4 regions of the Shewanella sp. MSW genome follow, and region 4 is predicted to be linked to each of the others. Evidence: predicted binding sites of a transcription regulator. Region 4 holds the regulator's gene; each other region holds the start of a gene.
The links. Region 4 encodes FliA, which starts transcription of late flagellar genes. Its sites were predicted from a motif close to CTAAAGNTNNNNNNNNNNNNGCCGATA; they were not measured.
Positions count from the first base shown of each region.

Region 1: the regulator FliA is predicted to act here: its motif matches at 2,134-2,160, upstream of AYI96_RS06995 (VC2046/SO_2500 family protein).
Region 2: the regulator FliA is predicted to act here: its motif matches at 2,025-2,051, upstream of pomA (flagellar motor protein PomA).
Region 3: the regulator FliA is predicted to act here: its motif matches at 1,474-1,500, upstream of AYI96_RS18985 (flagellar protein MotY).

Region 1 covers NZ_LVDR01000005.1:111,803-115,560, reverse strand. Annotated here, with positions in the region: gene AYI96_RS07005 (putative bifunctional diguanylate cyclase/phosphodiesterase) at 1-1,048, opposite strand, end outside; gene AYI96_RS07000 (DUF406 family protein) at 1,251-1,541, opposite strand; gene AYI96_RS06995 (VC2046/SO_2500 family protein) at 1,611-2,099, opposite strand; tRNA gene AYI96_RS06990 (tRNA-Tyr) at 2,225-2,309, shown strand; tRNA gene AYI96_RS06985 (tRNA-Tyr) at 2,348-2,432, shown strand; tRNA gene AYI96_RS06980 (tRNA-Tyr) at 2,465-2,549, shown strand; gene AYI96_RS06975 (PLP-dependent cysteine synthase family protein) at 2,729-3,758, shown strand, end outside.
Region 2 covers NZ_LVDR01000004.1:339,097-342,854, forward strand. Annotated here, with positions in the region: gene thiI (tRNA uracil 4-sulfurtransferase ThiI) at 1-9, opposite strand, end outside; gene AYI96_RS06425 (flagellar motor protein MotB) at 170-1,105, opposite strand; gene pomA (flagellar motor protein PomA) at 1,110-1,877, opposite strand; gene xseB (exodeoxyribonuclease VII small subunit) at 2,273-2,512, shown strand; gene ispA ((2E,6E)-farnesyl diphosphate synthase) at 2,513-3,394, shown strand; gene dxs (1-deoxy-D-xylulose-5-phosphate synthase) at 3,416-3,758, shown strand, end outside.
Region 3 covers NZ_LVDR01000024.1:44,880-48,637, reverse strand. Annotated here, with positions in the region: gene AYI96_RS18990 (ketoacyl-ACP synthase III) at 1-336, shown strand, start outside; gene AYI96_RS18985 (flagellar protein MotY) at 568-1,440, opposite strand; gene rnt (ribonuclease T) at 1,582-2,250, shown strand; gene AYI96_RS18975 (DUF3137 domain-containing protein) at 2,407-3,423, opposite strand.
Region 4 covers NZ_LVDR01000014.1:94,141-97,898, forward strand. Annotated here, with positions in the region: gene AYI96_RS15110 (protein phosphatase CheZ) at 1-388, opposite strand, end outside; gene cheY (chemotaxis response regulator CheY) at 402-785, opposite strand; gene AYI96_RS15120 (RNA polymerase sigma factor FliA) at 833-1,552, opposite strand; gene AYI96_RS15125 (MinD/ParA family protein) at 1,545-2,426, opposite strand; gene flhF (flagellar biosynthesis protein FlhF) at 2,431-3,758, opposite strand, start outside.

The DNA of each region.
Region 1 (3,758 bases), on a different contig from region 4:
CGTCGCCCTGTTCATGTCCATAGGTATCATTGAAGCGTTTAAAACCAATCAAATCGATCAGCAGCAACTGCCCGCTAAAGGTTCTATCGAGTAAACGATTAAAATGGGTACGGTTGTATAGCCCGGTCAGGCTGCAACGCCAGGCCAAGCGCTCAAGTTCGGCCTGATAGTTATGCTGCTCGGTACAATCTTCGCAGGATACCAACACATAGTGATTACCACGCTGGGTAATAAATTGACTGGCATGGTATCTGAGCCAGTATTCCTGGCCAGACTCCCGATTAAGCATCACTTCGCCCGTCGCTACTTCGCCACGCAACACCTTGGCCAGGGTCATTTCAGCCTGTTTGGGTTGCTGCTTGAAGAAGGACAACTGCTTTAGACTGGCACCCAGCATTTTCTCTTTTGGGATGCCGGTGATCTGTTCATGGGCGCTGTTGATGTATTCAATCGCTTCTGTGTGCAAATTGATCAGCATACTGACCTGGGCCGATTGTTCAGCGGCCGACTGAAACAGCGTCAGCAATTCATCTTTGCGGTAGGCGTCATGGGTCGCCAGAGTCAGCGCAAGCTGGTCAGCCACTTGCGATGCCAAATGGATTTCCAAATCACTCCAGTGATGCCCGGTAGAGGTTCGCTCCAGGCTCAAAACCCCTTCAATATGACCATTGATCCTGATAGCAACATCCAGAGAACTGGCAATACCGTTGACGCTAAAATAGATTTCGGCAAGTTCGCTCATGCGCCAATCAACCACCGCATCATTGGCGTCAATATGGCGTTTTTGCTTGAGTTGGTCGATATAAGATGGAATTTGATTGAGGTGTAATGGACGCGGCGTTTTAAGAGGCTTTCCCGAGCCAAAGCGGGCAACTTCAAACTGTACATGCTGATCCCTGGACCAGGACCAGACACTGGCATGTTGCACATCGAGATATTGACACAGGAGTTCTGTAGCCAGTTCAGCCGTCTTGGCGAAGTCGCCCTGTTGCTTGGCAACCGAGTTGGTCAACAACTCCAGCAATCGCTGATAACTACGTCGCTTCACACATATCCTCAGGTTCCCTTTCGGGCTCAAAGAAACCCGCGCCGAATGCGCGGGCCTGCCATCATATCTCTGCGCGAGATTACACTTTTACATAATACCCAGCAAGACAACTCATACTTTGTTACATTTACCTTGTTATGTCTTGCTTTGTGGCTTTGGTTTACGAACAGAACACTACTGACCATTTGGCTAAAAGCGCAGCTTATGCCAAAGCGTTTTCCAACTGAAAAATCATTTTCTCGGCACTGCAGGAAAAAGTCAGCGCCAGGGTCACAGTCTGCTCTGAGTTGCTGAGTTCTACCTTGACATCGGCGAAGCGGTCTGTGGCCAATTGCTTGAGAGCCTCGGCATCAACCATTGCCGACTCACCTTGAAAAGTCAACGAAAGCAAGGTGTCTCCTTCTTCGACCACTGTTCCTATATCCACATAGCTGCCACATTCGGCACAAGTGTCCTGCACATTGGCGGCCTGAGCCTGTTCAATACTCTTCATCTCTTATCTCCGATAGTGAGAGTCACGCAACAGTATAAACCATGGACGACCCCTGGACTGAGGCAAGCCTCACGCCGTTTGATATAGACAGGCCAGTTTACGTTGTTCCGATAGTTGATCAACAAACTCCATCAATGCCACCTTGGGTTGGTTCAAGACACCTTCCGTGCGCAGCCTTGTGCGCCAATCACAATTATTCAGCGCTTCCTGCATCCCGCTGTCTCTCTTCCCTCGAATAACCACAGGTTCAGGCATCAAGGCCTGGGCCAACTGAAAGCTACGTTCACCGTCACTGAGAAAATGATAGCTGTTGTCTACCGGCAAAGGCTCCTGACTCAAGTCGCCAAGCAAAGCTTGAGGCGCAGGCAAGTCAAATTGCTGCCGCAGGACAGTGTCTAGTTCAATATCGTCGTGCAGGTGAAACTGAGGCCAATCGCGCACATCTTGAGACAGCAATGCCAAAAGCAGGGCAAACTCACCCCGGCGATGGGACTCAACAGCCAGATTCAACCGTTCGCCCAATTGCAGCTCATTGATTAAGGAAACATCAGCACGCATAAAAAAACACCAACAAAACAACTCGTTGTTAGTTAATCGACCAAATGACCACGAACTTTAGCCCTTTTTTTAAAATCGGGCTTTACATGAAAAAGGTTTCTGACTACTATGGCGGCCGCAATTGAGGAGGGGTTCCCGAGTGGCCAAAGGGATCAGACTGTAAATCTGACGGCTCCGCCTTCGAAGGTTCGAATCCTTCTCCCTCCACCATTTGCCTACAATTTAAAAAGACACGAAAGTGAAATCGTGGAGGGGTTCCCGAGTGGCCAAAGGGATCAGACTGTAAATCTGACGGCTCCGCCTTCGAAGGTTCGAATCCTTCTCCCTCCACCATCTTTCACTCCAATGTCTGGCTCCAAATATGTGGAGGGGTTCCCGAGTGGCCAAAGGGATCAGACTGTAAATCTGACGGCTCCGCCTTCGAAGGTTCGAATCCTTCTCCCTCCACCATTTCTTTTTATCCTTTAATAAAACTCGCAAACGTTTTATCTGCGCCTAAACTATCCAATTCCACAATAATCAATAGCCTAGCCTGTATCTGTGCCTGAATGCACCTGAGTTTTCGCTATCCATTGTCATTACCTTTGGTTATGATTAAGACCATCCTGTTATAAGAAAGAACAGCAACAATGGCCGATCTCTGGGTAAACGAAGCAATTGCCAAAATCGAAGCCGATTTTCAGCGCAGCGCCGACACACATTTGATTAAACTGGAACTGCCGGCGGTAGCCGGAGTGGATATCTACCTTAAAGACGAAAGCACCCATCCAACCGGAAGCCTCAAACACCGTTTGGCAAGATCACTGTTTCTCTACGCCCTGTGTAACGGCTGGATCAAACAGGATACTCCTGTCATTGAATCCTCATCCGGCAGCACTGCTGTCTCCGAGGCCTACTTTGCCCGACTGCTGGGACTACCCTTTATTGCCGTTATGCCGGCGTCCACCGCCCGCAAGAAGATACAGCAGATAGAGTTTTATGGCGGCCGTTGTCACTTTGTCAATCACTCCAGCGAAATATACGCCGAGTCTGAACGGCTGGCGCGGGAGCTGAATGGCCATTATATGGATCAGTTCACCTATGCCGAGCGAGCCACCGACTGGCGCGGCAACAATAACATTGCCAATGCCATTTTCGATCAGATGCAGCGCGAGCCCTTCCCTATTCCCGAGTGGATTGTGATGAGCCCGGGTACCGGCGGCACTTCGGCCACCATTGGCCGTTATATCCGCTATCAACGGCTTTGCACCAAGCTGTGTGTGGTCGACCCGGATAACTCAGTGTTCTATGACTATTTTCAACAAAGAGATGCGGCCATCACCTGTGAGCAAGGCAGCAAGATTGAAGGTATAGGCCGGCCCAGAGTCGAGCCCTCCTTTATCCCGGGGGTAGTCGACTCCATGTTGAAGATCCCCGATGCCGCCTCAGTGGCGACAATCCATTGGCTGGAACAGATCATCGGCCGCAAGACAGGGGCCTCGACCGGCACCAACCTCTATGGCGCCCTGATGCTGGCGGCCGAAATGAAACGCGACAATCGCCAGGGCTCAATAGTGACCCTGATCTGCGATCCCGGTGAGCGCTATCTGGACACTTATTACAACCCCGAGTGGATAGCCGCCAATATAGGGGATATCAGCCAGTATCAAAACAAACTGA
Region 2 (3,758 bases), on a different contig from region 4:
AAACTTCATGGGGATCCCGAGGAAAAAATTTCAAACAGCAATCGTGGGATTATAACAAAGACCCGCTAACTGGCACAGAGATTTGCCACGCCAAAGCCGTGTCCGGATTGCAGATGCCCAAAAAAAGCAGCCGTTTTCATGCTGCTGTGATTCCGATGCTGCTGCGCCATCAAAGATTGGGATCGACTTCAATCTCATCAGACTCTTTGGCCTTGCCCTGCTCAATGGAGATTTCCACCCTGCGGTTACGGGCGCGATTCTCCGGCGAGTCGTTGGGCACCAAAGGCGCAGTGGAGGCCATGCCCACCACTTTCATTCTGCTGGCATCAAAGCCGGGCACCTTGACCAATTCGTGGGCCACGGCCACGGCCCGCTGGCTGGACAGGTCCCAGTTGGAACTGTACAGCTCATTGCTTATCTGCATGTCATCGGTGTGGCCGGAGACAGTGATGATCCCGGGCACATCTTTGAGTAGCTCACCAACCGCCTGCACCACAGGCTTGAACCTGGGCTGCAGGAAACCCGAACCTGAGGCAAAGGCGCCCTTCTCCCGAATACGGATGATAATCTGCTGTCCCAGAGACTCGATTTCAATAGCGCCGTCCACTATCTCTTTGTTGAGCGCCTCGGCCATCTTCTTGACCTGCTCGTTAATCTGATCCTGAGCTGCCTGCTGCTCCTGGGTCTTCTTGTCTTCGGCCTGCTCTTGCGCCGTGGCCGAAGCCTCGCCGCCACGCTGCTCGCCCCTTTGCTGCTGCACGCCACCGGCACTGTCGTCATCCCCTTCCTGATACTCGAGGATCTGCTGGGTCATCTCGTTGGTTTGCTGGTTAATTATTTCAATCGGGGTGGGATCCGGACGTCCGGGGCGAAACTCCAGCGCAATCACTGAGGTGCCTTTGGGAATATCTTTCACTTCCACCTTGTTCTGCACCCCGAAGGCGTATTTCATCGAGCCGGCTATCTGTTTGAACTTCATGACATCCATTTCAGAGAAAGCCAGCAGCAACACGAAGAAACACATCAGCAGCGACATCAGGTCGGCAAAGGTTGCCAGCCACATGGGTGCACCGGGTGGCGGACAATCACACTTGGGCTTGGCCATAGTGCTACTCTCCGTCCGTTGTATCTATTTTGCGCTGTTTCTCTGACAGGTAGTTTTTGAGGAAGCCCTCAATCACCCTGGGGTTCTGGCCATCCTGAATAGCCAGTACAGCGTCCATAATCAGATTGCGGTTAAGCATCTCTTCGTTCATCCGCAGCGCCAGTTTATCGGCAATCGGGATCGCCACCATATTGGCAATAATGGCGCCGTACAAGGTGGTCAACAAGGCCACCGCCATTGCCGGGCCGATGGATTTGGGGTCATCCATGTTGGACAACATGGCCACCAGACCAATCAGAGTACCTATCATACCCATAGCCGGTGCCACATCACCCAGAGCCTTGAAGATACTGATCCCCGCCTTATGGCGCTCTTCGGTCAGTTGAATATCTTTCTCCAGCGCTTCACGCACCACATCGCCGTCATGGCCGTCCACCAGCATATCAACCGCTTTTTGCATAAAACTGTTGGAAATTTGCGCCTCTTCCAGCGCCAGAAAGCCCCCTTTACGGGCAGCGTCTGCCATGGTAACCGACTGTTCAATCAACTCTTCAGGTTTATCCAGTTTGAACATAAACGCCTTGGCGGCAATCTTGACCGCCCCTAAAAACTGCTTGAGGTTGAACTTCATCATCACCACAAACAGCGAGCCGACAAGCACGATCAATACAGAGGGTACATCGATAAAGATGGCAATGCCGCCACTGCTGACCATTGCCATGATAATAAAAGCAAAAGCACCTACCAGTCCTATCAGGGTTGCTAAATCCACAGTGGCTCCTCACCTCTAAAGCAGACCCGACACAGTGTGGCCGGGATCTCTATCCCATACAAGCCGATCCGCCCCAAAGGGTGATATAGGATCTTGGCTATTCACAGGAGATGAATATGATAATTTTCAATAGTTTCTATTTTGAGTTATCGGACAGGGCTTAAGCAAGTTTAGGAAGATTTTAATTTTCTCTAAAAAAAATCAGCGACAAAGCGTGCTGTTGAGCAAATAACGGGCGCTTCAATTTGACCCTTATCGCGCCCTGATATACCTTGTGTCACGCTGAACATAACGCCAAGACACCTGCAGCCCTCCCTCTCTCCTTTTACCTTTGCACCGTGCCAATCAGGTCGCAGGAATGGGCCGGCAACCAAGGTGCATCAAGGAAACTGATTGTGGCCAAAAAACCCGAAAATCTGAGTTTTGAAGAATCTCTCAACGAGCTGGAACGCATAGTCGTCGAACTGGAACGCGGTGAAGTATCGCTGGACGACGCGCTAAAACAGTTCGAACGTGGCATAGGTTTGGTGCGCAGCAGCCAAGCCAAACTGGAACAGGCACAGCAGAAAGTAGCCATACTGCTTGCACAGGATCCCCAGGCGCCATTGAGCCCATTTACAGTCGAGGGTGAGTGAGTGTTAACCCAAGCTATTAACCAATACCAGCAGAGAGTCAATCAAAGAATTGCCACCATACTGGACACCCTGGATGATACCGAGCCCAGACTCAAGGCCGCCATGCGTCATGGAGCCCTGCTGGGTGGAAAGCGTATTCGGCCGTTTCTGGTCTACTCTGTAGGTGAAATGCTCGGCGTTCCCCTTGAGCGTCTCGATGATTGCGCCGCCGCCATAGAGTGTATTCACGCCTATTCGCTGATCCATGACGATCTGCCGGCCATGGACGACGATGCCCTGCGCCGCGGTCAGCCAACTGTGCATATCGCCTTTGACGAAGCCACCGCTATTCTGGCCGGTGATGCCTTGCAGACCTTGGCCTTTGAACTTATCAGCAGCGACATTGAAGGCCTCAGCGACCGCCAACACCTGCGTCTGGTACAGGCGCTGGCAAAAGCATCCGGCTACCGCGGTATGTGCGGCGGCCAGGCGCAGGATCTCAATGCCACCGACAAAGAGATCTCGCTTGAGCAACTCACCGCCTTGCACAGATTGAAGACAGGAGCCCTTATCCGCTGCGCCGTCGAGTTTGCGGTCATTGCCGCCGATATTGACGCCAAAGAAGAACAAGCACTGCTGGAATACGCCGATGCCGTGGGCCTGGCGTTCCAGGTACAGGACGACATTCTCGATATTACCGGCAGCACAGAAGAACTTGGCAAACCCCAGGGTTCGGATCTCGATGCCAACAAGAGTACCTACCCGAAACTGTTGGGGCTGGAAGGCGCCAAGACTACAGCTCAAAAACTGCTGGAAGATGCACTATCAGCGCTGGCAAAATTGCCATACAATAGCCAGTTAATTGCCGAATTCGCCCGCTATATCGTTGAGCGAAGAGTATAAAAAGAGACAAAGTATCTCGTTATGAGTCTGGATATCACTCAGTTTCCTGTGCTGGCACAGGCCAATACCCCGGAAGAGTTACGTCAACTTCCACAAAGCCTGCTCCCTCAGCTGGCCGACGAGCTCAGGGAGTTTTTATTAAAATCTGTGGGCATGTCGAGCGGTCACTTTGCCTCTGGCTTAGGTACGGTCGAACTGACCGTGGCGCTGCATTATGTCTACAACACCCCGTTTGACCGCCTGGTCTGGGATGTGGGCCATCAAGCCTATCCGCACAAGATCCTTACCGGTCGTCGCGATCGCATGCCTACCATACGCCAAAAAGGTGGTCTGCATCCTTTCCCCTGGCGGGAAGAGAGTGAGT
Region 3 (3,758 bases), on a different contig from region 4:
CAGGCTAACGAGAGGATCATCGACACTCTGGTACACAGAATGAAGATCCCCAAAGAGAAGGCCTTCGTCAATATAGCCAACTATGGCAACACCTCGGCCGCGACCATTCCCATCGCTATCTGTGATGCGTTGGAAAAAGGCATGATCAAGCCAGGACAACACATTCTGTCCTGTGCCTTCGGCGCTGGCCTCACCAGCGCGGCCTTGCTGCTGAAATGGGGTGATAGAGTCACACCGCTGAAACAGAGCGATGCCGAGCTGCCGCCATGCGAGCAGACAGGTATTGAACTGGTAAAACGCGCAGTAGACTATTTCTGCCATCGCGATAAGGCTTAAACGAATTAAGCAGAACTCCAAACAAAATGCCGTTCACTTTCAATGAACGGCATTTTCGTTTTTAGATGCCATACTTGGCCAGGAATAACATGTCCGGTCGCAACAAAAAGTTGCGCTGACGAATATAGAGTAAAATGCTTGCCGAAATAAACTCACTCAATTATACCGCTTTCTAAAAAAGAGAAGGCCTCGAGGTCTTATTCGCACCTTCTCTTAGGTCAGTTCTTGGCCCTACTTGAGCGGTTTGCTTATCCGGATGACTACCCGACGGTTACGGACCCGTTCATCACTGGAATCATTGGATGCCACATGCCGCCGTTCGCCGTGTCCTTCAGTATGGATCCTGTCTCCCGGGATACCCCGTGCGACAAAAAAATCTTTAACGGAATCAGCTCTCTGTTGTGAAACCTTCTGGTTAATGCTGCGGCCGCCATAACTATCGGTATAGGCATCAATCAGCACCAGCTCCACTTCAGGATCATAGGCCAGATACTCCTGCACCCGCGCCAGCTGCGCCTTGGAATAACGGGTCAACTCAGTACCGCCCATCTCATAGGTAAGCACGGTAAAGGCGATATCATCGAAACTGTAAGGCAGTAGATTGGCCAGACACTGCTTGAACTCGCGGTATTTCTGGGCAAAGTTGGCCGCGGAAAGGCCGACCGCCACCGTGTGGCTTTGGTTGTACCAATCGCTGTAGTAGAAAGTGGGTTCCATGCCGCGATCCAGCTCAGTCAGCATGGACCAGGCGGCCTGTTTCGGCACTTCGCCATTGAAGTATTTCTGGTAGCTCAACTCGGTAATCGCCTTTGATGTCACCCCGGGACGCCAGGCTGGCGCTTTGCTCATCAAGCGAGCATGAGTCACTGCATCAGGCTTTTGCCACATGTCCAGAGTAAACTGCAGATTCAGCTCTTTACCCGCATGACTGGAAAACACAGCTTTGCCGTAGGAGGGAATATCGTGCTCGAGGCTGCAACCTATGGGGGTGTTTTGCGCCACACGCCAATGAGAGTCGTCGAGTGACGCCACATAGTGCCTGAGATCCGCCATCGCCGACCACGGCAGACAAAGAGTCGACAGCAGAAACAGTTTACGCCACATAGAAATCTCTCTTTTCACACACCATGTTGTCTCTATCGGCAAAGAAATTCATTCCTTTAGCCTATAAAAACAACAATCGAACATGACACCCTGTTGATGTTTTAGCATAATAGCCGCTTCGTTATTTTCCAGGGGAAATGCATGACTCAGCCAAGCCTAGCCAACCAACTCAAGCACAGATTCAGGGGCTATTTCCCTGTGGTGATCGACGTGGAGACCGCTGGCTTCAATGCGCAGACAGACGCGCTGCTGGAGATTGCCGTCAGTCTGCTGAAGATGGATGCCGAGGGCAATCTGGGAATAGACAGAACCCTGCACTACCATATCGAACCTTTTGAAGGCGCCAACCTCGAGCCGGAGGCGCTGGCATTCAACGGCATAGATCCCAACAACCCCCTCAGGGGCGCTGTCAGCGAGAAAGAAGCTTTTCTGGAGATATTCAAGGCGGTGAAAAAAGCGCAGAAAGCAGCCGACTGCCACAGATCTATCATAGTGGCTCATAATGCCGCCTTCGATCACGGCTTTGTCAGCAAAGCAATCGAGCGCAATGATATCAAGCGCTCGCCGTTTCATCCCTTTGCTACTTTTGACACCGCCACGCTGGCCGGATTGGCCATAGGACACACAGTACTGGCCAAGGCCTGCAGCTTGGCCGGGATCCCCTTTGACAACAAAGAAGCCCATTCGGCGCTTTATGATACAGAGCGCACCGCCGAGCTGTTCTGCTACATAGTGAACCGCTGGAAAGCTCTTGGCGGCTGGCCTTTGCCTGCCACCGCCGAAACCGACACCCCGCAAGGGGATATCTAAACCGGCTCAGACATATAAGCCGACTAAAACTCTGGGATTTCCTGGCCTCAAGCCAAACTATTTGAGCGTTTGGCTTGAGGGTGCATCAGCAACCACCGACCAGTGACCAGAAAACAAAGACAGCCCGGCTCAAAACCAAGGTCTTGAGCCTCATATTTAAAGCCCAGTGCGACTGTCGAGTTTAAGAGCCTTAATCAAATCGAACACTTCATGGATCTCTTTAAACACTTGTTCTATGTCTGCGCTGAGATCCAGCGGCTTGAGTAGATCAAGTTGCGGCTCAAAATAGCTATGCTGACAGGCTATTTTGACAAACAATCGCCCCTGTTTAAAACAGGCTTCCAGCTCACCTTGATAAAATCCTGATAGTGACAACAAACGTTCCATGGTCACTGTATTAAGCACATATCTGGCTTCGAGCTGATCGTCACTGTAAACTTCAAATCTACCCTCAAAGTCCGGGTCTTCCAGCTTTACCCGCGTGAGTTTGCTTCTAAACTGCGCCAAGCCATTGGCCATAAAACCTTTATCGCGGCGCACCTGGATGGTGGCGGAAAATCTCTTCGGCAGCTCGAACTCTATCACTATGCCATCGAACAGCGTCTTATATTGGGGACCATTATCGTTCTTGCCTGTGCGTTCGAGTAACGTCAGTTCCCTAAGCAGAAAAGGCACATTAAGATACTTGCCTCTGACTGAGTTTTGAAAATAACCTTTGTCATAGTCGGGAAAGAGACCATAGTCTTTATAGCTTTCCAGTTCAGGCAATCCCGGAGGATTGAACGCAAAGCTTTTACCGAAATAACCCAGCAGTAAAGGATAGATCTCCTCGACTATCTGGGTACGCAGTTCACCTATCTCACTGCCTGCCCAGATATTGGCCAACACCACCAATCCCAGGGATACCAAGGCGCCGCCAAAACCAATGAAAAACACCCCATCTTTAAAATCCAGCATGAAAGCGCCATAGAAACTCATGGCAAAAAACAGCAAAAATGCCGGAATGCCGATAAAGGTGAGAGGCGCAACTATCTTTCTACGCTCTTTATACCTGGCAGCGGCGGCCTCTCGTACCGACTCATAACGCCGACACTTGGGGGCAATCTTTTTCCCGTAATACTGGCCGAAGGCCAGCTTGTCCTGCTCCGGGATCTCCAACTCCATTGAATTCATCCTGTTTTCTTTATTTTTGCCATTTTTGCCGAGCCAGCCCGTGACTATCCGACAATAGTCTCTCAGCCTCAGACTAAGCAGTTGGCAAAATGCACAACTAACACTGAGACTAACACTTCCCCCATTTACCGCAGCAGTTCACCAAAGGTCTCTTTTACTCCGGTAACCCGGCGTGCTCCAGAGAACAAAAACGCTGTCGAATAAAACTATTCTTACGTAGGGCTTTAAAGAGACAAAAATCCGATGACTCTTGTCATCGGATAATATTTATTTCGATAATATTGACGGCATTACAGCTTTCCTTTTCAACAAGGAGCCACTGCGGGTTTTATACC
Region 4 (3,758 bases):
AATCACGGCGCATCAGCTTATCCCAGGCGGGTTTGACATTTTGCAGATTGGTACTCAGAGCATCCGACAAAGGCAAGCATTCTTCGACTGCGTCCATAGTTTTGTTGGCTGCTTGCTCTGTCATATCAATGACATAGGTAAGGCGTTCTTTGGCGTCTGGGATATCAGTGTTGGCAAGCTCAATAAGGCGGCTATCTACCTGAAAATCCACTAAGGCGTTGTGCAACTGGCGGGTCAGCTTACCGACTTCTTCGAACAGATCCCTTTGCAGGGGAGCCGCCAGTTCCCGCAGCAATTCGTCGGCCTTATCCTGCTCTCCCTGACTGAGCAGGGCAACCAATTCCTGTGCCTGCTCCAAAGTCACCAGCCCGGATGTCTCTGCTTTCATTGCATCACCCCACTCAACCGAGCCGTTCGAAAATCTTATCCAATTTCTCTTTCAACGTAGCCGCGGTAAAAGGCTTAACAACATAACCATTCACGCCGGCCTGAGCCGCCGCAATAATCTGTTCACGTTTGGCTTCGGCAGTTACCATTAACACAGGGATATGTTTGAGATGCTCGTCGGCACGAATCGCCTTGAGCAGGTCGATTCCCTGCATCCCAGGCATGTTCCAGTCGGTCACGACGAAGTCAAAGTCGCCCTTTTGCAGCATAGGCAGAGCTGTTGAACCATCGTCTGCTTCCTGGGTGTTATTGAACCCCAGGTCTCGCAACAAGTTCTTAATGATCCGTCTCATCGTTGAAAAGTCGTCAACGATGAGAATCTTCATATTCTTGTCCAAGGTTTCCTCCGGTGAGCTGACATACTTATAAGTTGCTCAATCATTAATTACGCTTGTGTCCAGTGCTTGAGTTTGGCTTTCAGCCTCAGCATGGCCTGACTATGGATCTGGCTCACCCGGGACTCACTTACCTCAAGAATGACACCAATCTCTTTTAAATTCAGTGCTTCGTCATAATACAGCGACAAAACCAAGGCATCGCGCTCTGGCAAGCGCTTAATGGCATCGGTTAAGGCTGATTGGAATTGGCTTTGAGCCAGGCCCTCAAAAGTGTCATCTGCCGGCATATCTTCCGACATCAACACATCGGGCGCTACCCCCAAATCTTCTATTCCTATGATTTTACCGGTGGAAACATCATTGAGAATATGATGGTATTCATCCAACGACATCTCCAATCGCTCGGCAATTTCACTATCACGGGCATCCCGCCCCAACTCCTGTTCGAGCTCATCCATCACCTGAGCGACTCGCCGGTTATTGCGATGAACCGAGCGTGGAACCCAGTCGCCACGGCGTATCTCATCTATCATGGCGCCACGAATGCGGATCCCGGCAAAGGTCTCAAACTTGGCGCCTTTGCTGCCATCAAACTTGGATGAAGCTTCCAGCAATCCCATCATGCCGGCCTGCAGCAGGTCATCGAGTTGAACCGATGCAGGCAGACGGGCAAGCAGATGATGGGCTATTCGTTTTACCAGCGGTGCATAATGCTCAACGATCTGTGTCTTATCGTTTAAACCTGCGTATGCAGCCGCTTTATTCACTCGTACCATCCTCTCGGTAATCTGTCCTTTGAACCAAGCGCTCAACAAAAAACTCGAGATGCCCCCCAGGTTGCTGAGGTATAGGCCAGCTCATAATCTTGTTTGCCAGTCCATGATAAGCAATACTGGCCGGAGACTTGGGATAGGCTTCCACTATCAATTTCTGTTTCCGCACCGACTTGCGCAGGTTCTCATCAAACGGAATGGTTGCCACAAGTTCAAGTGCCACATCCAAAAATCTGTCAGTTACTTTACTGAGCTTAGCAAATAACTCCATCCCTTCCCGCAAACTCCGTACCATATTTGCGACAATTTTGAAGCGGAACACACCATGCTCACGACTGAGGATCTTAATCAGCGCATAAGCATCGGTAATAGAGGTAGGTTCATCACAGACAACCACAAGTACATCCTGTGATGCACGGGAGAAGCTGAGTACCATATCCGATATCCCGGCAGCCGTATCGACTACCAAGATATCAAACTGGGTTTTCATTTCACTGAAGGCGCGGATAAGCCCGGCGTGCTGAGCCGCAGTCAGTTCGACCATGGCCTGAGTCCCCGAGGTGGCGGGAATAATACCTATTCCTTTTGGGCCTCGAACGATAATATCATCAAGCTCCGACTCTCCCGATAGCACATGGGACAAATTGCGTTCGGCGCGTAAGCCGAGCATCACATCCACATTAGCCAACCCTAAGTCAGCATCCAAAACCAGGACACGTTTGCCTTTTTCTGCCAGAGCAACCGCGGTGTTGATGGAGACACTGGTTTTACCCACGCCCCCCTTGCCTCCGGTCACGGCAATTACTTTTACTTTTTCGTTATTTGGTTGATTCATCATTCGTAAACCGCTCGCTTGGTCCCGGGTCATAGCTTTACTCAAATGCATAGGTCATCTCTTCTGACCTGGCTTTATTATTAAAATGACTTGCTTCAGTCTTGTTCAATATGGCCAATGCCTGCTTGGCCAAGGTCAGGGTATCAGCGACCTGCATATCCTCAGGAACCCTTTGACCATCAGTAATATAACTTAATGATAATCCACTTTGGATCAACACGCTCAACGCGGCACCCAAAGAAACGGACTCATCAAGTTTAGTTAAAACCGCCCCTGCGAGATCAATTCGCTGGAAATGACTTACCGCCTCTTCAAGCACCCGACGTTGGCCGGTCGCCGAGAGCACCAGATAGCTACGAATAGGCAAACGGGTATTGGCGGCAAGGTTATCCAGTTGTTGGTACAAGCGCATATCCCTTTGCCCCATACCAGCGGTATCTATCAAAACCAGCTTCCGGCTGCGGAACTGATACAGTATCTGCTCCAACTCATTGAGGTCATGAGCCTGCTTCACCGGACATCCCATTATTTTGCCATAAGTTGCCAATTGCTCAAAGGCTCCGATGCGATAATGGTCCATGGTAACCAACAATACGGAATCCGGGCCATGATGGGCAATAAAACGGGCCGCCAATTTAGCCAATGTCGTGGTTTTACCGACTCCTGTAGGGCCGACCAGCGCGACAATACCGCCCTGACGCATTAAATCATCACCCTGATTATCAAGCAGGTTTGCCAGACTTTGCGGCAAGGCATGCCCAAGCTCAGCACTTTGATAGTGCTGACTCAGCGATGCCAGACGCTCGGCAACTTCAGGGGAGAATTCGGCTTCCAGTAATTTACGTTCCAGCATGGCACCGACAGGATCGGTGCGGCTACGCTGATCCGCCATCAAACTGGACAGCTGATGAGTCAACAAGCCGCGCAGAGAAGCCAGCTCTTCACGCATGGCCTCCATCTCTTGTTGTTGCTTGGCGCTATTGCCCTTACTTGCCCGCTCAGGTGTTTTTTCCCGCAGCTGTGAGGCTGGTTTATGCTCTTCAGTGAGCCCTTGGGCCCAAGCCGGCATCTCCAGTTCCTTGACGTTACTTTGCTGCCCGAGCTGTTCATTCAAACGGCTCTGTTGCCGCTCAAGTAAAGCCTGCAATGAGTCGGCCACAGGCTCTGGTTTGGCTTTTCTGTTAGCCTGTACATGCCCAGCGCCGAGGGAGACTTTATCCTCCCCCAATTCCATAAAAGGCGATGCAGTTGTTGCCGCTGCTGGCTTGGGGTCGTCATAATCAACCGCTGCCACTATTTCAATGCCGCCGGTAACCTTTTTATTGGACATGATCACGGCATCTGCGCCCAGAGTCTCTTTCACCT